One region of the Streptomyces sp. CA-181903 genome, then DNA from elsewhere that is predicted to be linked to it. Evidence: riboswitches for the same ligand, from Rfam matches in the RefSeq annotation. Region 1 holds a riboswitch; the other holds the start of a gene.
The links. Region 1 has a riboswitch for magnesium ahead of ACQEVS_RS10925 (hypothetical protein). Riboswitches for the same ligand answer to the same signal wherever they lie in the genome.
Positions count from the first base shown of each region.

Region 2: it holds a riboswitch for magnesium, as region 1 does, so the genes downstream of both, ACQEVS_RS26285 (NRAMP family divalent metal transporter) here and ACQEVS_RS10925 (hypothetical protein) in region 1, are expected to answer to the same signal.

Region 1 covers NZ_JBNJLY010000001.1:2,442,238-2,444,621, forward strand. Annotated here, with positions in the region: gene ACQEVS_RS10910 (DUF1259 domain-containing protein) at 1-109, shown strand, start outside; gene ACQEVS_RS10915 (hypothetical protein) at 350-688, opposite strand; gene ACQEVS_RS10920 (hypothetical protein) at 728-985, opposite strand; gene ACQEVS_RS10925 (hypothetical protein) at 1,053-1,340, opposite strand; M-box (ykoK) riboswitch at 1,664-1,837, opposite strand; tRNA gene ACQEVS_RS10930 (tRNA-Ile) at 2,043-2,116, opposite strand; tRNA gene ACQEVS_RS10935 (tRNA-Asn) at 2,309-2,384, opposite strand.
Region 2 covers NZ_JBNJLY010000001.1:5,893,077-5,895,460, reverse strand. Annotated here, with positions in the region: gene ACQEVS_RS26290 (hypothetical protein) at 1-403, shown strand, start outside; M-box (ykoK) riboswitch at 510-683, shown strand; gene ACQEVS_RS26285 (NRAMP family divalent metal transporter) at 994-2,384, shown strand, end outside.

The DNA.
Region 1 (2,384 bases):
CCTGTTCTTCCTGCACTTCTGGGGCGTCGGCGACGGCGTCCGCCTGGCCCGCGCGCTGCGTGCCGCGGTGGACCGGACGAACGTCTCGGCCGCGGTGGCCCTCGGCTGAGGACGGCCCGGGAGGCGGGGCCGGATCGCGGGCGTGACGCCCTCGGGACCCGCCGCCTCCGGCGGGGGCACCGGCCCGAGCCGCGGCGTTCGGCGCCGTTCACGACGGCGTCCGCACCCCGGACCGGGCGCGCCTCGTCCGGAGCCGGGGCGGGCCGGACTCCGCAGCGGCGGAGTCCGGGGGCGGAGTACGCCGACGCCGCGGTCACGGGCGGCCCGGCCGGTTCGGGGCGCGGCGGGTTCACGGCGCTTCGCCGCGCGAGGACGGGACGCCGGTGTGCAGGTGCCAGCGCACGTCGCGCACGCGTGGTTCGCGGGTCAGCCGGACCACCAGGCGTTCCAGTGCGGCCGTGTCGGAGCCATCCAGGACGAGGCCGACCTGTACGACGACGTCGTCGTCCGGCTCGATGATGTGCAGGCTGTTCAGGCGGGTGCCGGTGCCCGCGAACGCGAGGACGCACAGGGCCCGCACTTTGTTCTCCACCTCACGGTCGCACGCGGCCTGGAGGGTGCACCGCACGGGCGCGGGAGGCGCGGGGTCCGCGAGGCGTCGGGAGCGCGGGCGGGGCAGGAGGTTCATGAGACCGCCTCTCGAAGTGGTCGGACCGTGGCTCGTCGTTCAGGGCTCCACACGCCAGCCGGCCTCCAGGCGTCGGCGGCCGTCCCGCCCGGTCACGGCGTGCCAGTGGGCACGAGGCCGTCCGCTCGTGGCACGGCCGGCGGCCGTACGGACGGGAACGGGACCGCTCAGGCTGTGGAGAACCGGGGTGTCGACGGCTCCGGCGGCGATGCGCCGGACGGCTTCGCGGAGGAAGGCGCCGATGCCGTCGACGGCGCGGGGACGCGCGGCGCGGGGGACGTGCAGGAGGAGGGGCATGGAAGGTCACCTCCGTCAGGGCATGCCTGATACAGGCGTGCGCGGCCGGGAAGGGTGGTCGGAGTGGTCAGGGGCGGGTGAGCGCGGCGGCTTCGGCGACGCGGTGGACGACGCTCAGCGGCAGACCGGTGAAGCGCGCCAGCCGACGGACGTCGTGCCCCTGACGGATCAGGAGGTAGGCGAGGTGCACATAGGGGTCGTAGACGGCCCCGCGTGCCATTGCCGCCGGGCAGTCGTGCGGATCGTCGAGCAGGTACAGACGCTCGGGGCCGTCGTCCAGCGTCAGGCGGACGCAGGGAAAGACGGGTCCCGTGGCCGGTGCGGTCGGGGCGGTGGGGCCGGGGAGGAGACGCATGGGTGCGTCCTCCTTGTCGTGAGGAGCCGTTGCCGGAAGTGGGCCTCCGAGCGGCGGGAGGGAAGCACGCACCACCGCTCAAGGCCAGGGGCTGCGCGCGACCGGCACGCCACGGACGACCGGCTGCGACGCGTCAGCGGCCGGACGAAGGTGGTCTGCTCGAACTGGTTACCGCGCAGCGGAGGTCAGCGAGGACTTACGGGGAAGGGGCCGACTGTGGCCCGGACTGCTGCAACTGCCGTCCATGTCTCTCGCCTCCTCCCGGCCGGGGCGCACACGGGCGCCGGACGACACGGCAAGGAGCGGACCGGCCCGCGGAGACCGGCTCACCCCAACTCGTCAGAGCTTTGGCACTGCACGGCGTAATCCCCCGGACGGGGCAGCCACTTGGGGTCACCCCTTGAGCCGGGGAGACCTGTCCTGAACCTGGGCGTCTCTCGACGTCGTGGGGTCAGTGGCCTGTGTCCGTGCAGACGCCTCACCGAACGAGGTGCCTTCACCGGCGTGAGTGTATCGCCGCGGACACGCGCGCGGACAACCGTTTGACGCAACCTTGACGCCCGGCCGGCAAGCGGCTCCGGCCGCCATGGGAAGGGATGGCGCGAGGAGGGGAGAGTTGTATCGAAGGGGCCGCCGTCGAGAGGGCGGCCTCCCGGAACACAGGACGTGACTCACGGGATTTTCGCGCCCTGGACCATGAAGTGGGGCGGGTGGGACTCGAACCCACGACCGACGGATTATGAGTCCGCTGCTCTAACCGGCTGAGCTACCGCCCCGTTCACGGCGCGTCGCGCACATCTGTGCGCGCCGTCTGCCGCAGCATAGCCGCTCATACGATCTGTTGCCCCGGTGGGGGCACATCGTGTGACCAGCCTGACCTTGAGGACTGCGGGCGCGGCGCGATGGTTCCCGCCCGGTGGGAAATCCCGGCATGAAAAAAGGACCCCGCGTAGGGGTCCTCTTCCGGATGGCTCCTCCGACTGGACTCGAACCAGTAACCTGCCGGTTAACAGCCGGCTGCTCTGCCAATTGAGCTACAGAGGA
Region 2 (2,384 bases), 3.5 Mb from region 1:
TGCCCGGCACGCTCACCGCGTGCCCCTGTGGCAGGCGTTTCTGGCCACCGCCGCCCCTGACAAGTGGACGGGCGCCTCGGAATACGTGCTCTACCGGCACTTCGCCGCACGGTTCTTCCCCGGCCGGATCCGTCACCGGCATGTGAACAGTGCCGAGATCATCCAGGCGGACGGCCCGGGCGGGTTCCGGCTGCCGGAAGTGGTGGCCGCCGCCCGTGGCTCCGCGCTGGACACGGTGGGCTGTCACCGCTTCCTCCACTACGCGCAGCGGCTGGCGACCATGGACTACCTCCCCGACGATCTCCGTCCGGCACCGACCGCGGAGCCCGTGCCGCTCGCCCTGCGCCTGGAGGACGGCCTATTGTCGATCACCCCGGCGTCGCGCCCCCTCGCTCTGCCCTGACGCCGCCCCCGCGGACCCCGCCCCGCACCCCACCGTCAAGGTTGGGTCAAACACTTGCGTATGGACGCAAGTGTCGCGCTATGCTGCTGGACGTTCGACAACGTTTGAGGCACCTCGTTCGGTGAGGCGTCTTCACGGACACAGGCCACTGACCCCACGACGTCGAGAGACGCCCAGGGTCAGGACAGATCTCCCCGGCCTAAGGGGTGATCCCAAGTGGCTGCCCGTACCAGGGGATTACGCCGTGGAGTGCCAAAGCTCTGACGAGTTGGGGTGAGCCGGTCCTGCCGGGCCGGCTGGCTCCTTGCCGTGTCCGTTATGGCGCCCGCGTGCGCCCCGGCCGGGAGGAGGCGAGAGACATGGACGGCAACAGTCACAGTCCGGGCCACAGTAGGCCCCTCATCCGTATGTCCTCGTTGACCTCCGGCACACGGTAACGACCTTCCCTGCGCGCTCACCCGCGCAACAGCCGACGCGGCCTGCTCCCGTCGCGGCACCCCGCCGCCCCGGGTCCTCGTGCTGCCCGCTCGCAGGGAGGATCGCTGTCGCGTGCCCAGACCTCCCCCGACGGGGGAACCCGGGAGGCTGTCATGACCGACGTCACCACCACCGCTCCGACCGTACCCGCGCCCCGCACCGCCGCCGTGCTCGACGACGCCCACGTCGGCGACATCCGCGGCGCCCTGGGCACCATCAAGCTGGACGACACGGCTCCGCGCCGGGGCCTGTCCGCCAAGCTCAAGACGCTGCTCGCGATCGTCGGCCCCGGCCTGATCGTGATGGTCGGCGACAACGACGCCGGCGCCTTCGGCACCTACACCCAGGCGGGGCAGGACTACGGCACCAGCCTGCTGTGGACCCTGGTCCTGCTCATACCCGTGCTGTACGTGAACCAGGAGATGGTGCTGCGGCTCGGCGCCGTCACCGGGGTGGGGCACGCGCGGCTGATCCTGGAGCGGTTCGGCAAGTTCTGGGGCGCGTTCTCCGTCATCGACCTGTTCCTGCTCAACGCCCTCACGATCGTCACGGAGTTCATCGGCATCACCCTGGCCGTCGGCTACCTCGGTCTGCCGAAGGTGCCGAGCGTGCTGCTGGCCGCCGTGATCGTGGTGGCCGCCGCGTCGACCGGCTCGTTCCGCCGCTTCGAGCGCACCGCGATCCTCCTGTGCGCCGGCTCGCTGCTGCTCATCCCCGTCTACTTCATCGTGCACCCCGCCACCGGGCGGATGGCGCACGACCTCGTCGTCCCCGGCATGCCGCAGCACGCCCGGATGTCGGACGTCATGCTGCTGATCATCGCGATCGTCGGTACGACGGTGGCGCCGTGGCAGCTGTTCTTCCAGCAGTCGTACGTGATCGACAAGCGCATCACGCCGCGCTTCATGCGGTACGAGAAGGCCGACCTGTGGCTGGGCATCGGGATCGTCGTCATCGGCGCCGCCGCCATGATGGGCTTCTGCGCCGCCGCGTTCGGCGGGCACGGCGAGTTCGGCCACTTCACCGACGCCGGTGACGTGGCGGCCGGTCTGGAGAGGTACGCGGGGAAGACCGCCGGCGTGCTGTTCGCCATCGCGCTGCTCGACGCGTCGATCATCGGCGCCTCCGCCGTCTCCCTCTCCACCGCCTACGCCATCGGCGACGTCATGGGCCTCAAGCACTCCCTGCACCGCGGCATCAGGGGCGCCAAGGGCTTCTACGCCGTCTTCGCCGGGCTCATCCTCACCGCCGCGGTCATCGTGGTCATCCCGGGCTCACCGCTGGGCCTGCTGACCGAAGGCGTACAGACCCTCGCCGGCGTCCTGCTGCCCTCCGCCTCGGTGTTCCTGCTGCTGCTCTGCAACGACAAGGCCGTCCTCGGGCCCTGGGTCAACGGGCGCGCGATGAACGTGTTCACCTCCCTCGTCGTCGCCGTCCTCGTCACCCTGTCCGTCATCCTGACCGCGGCCGTCCTCTTCCCGGACATCGGCTCCACCGCGATCCT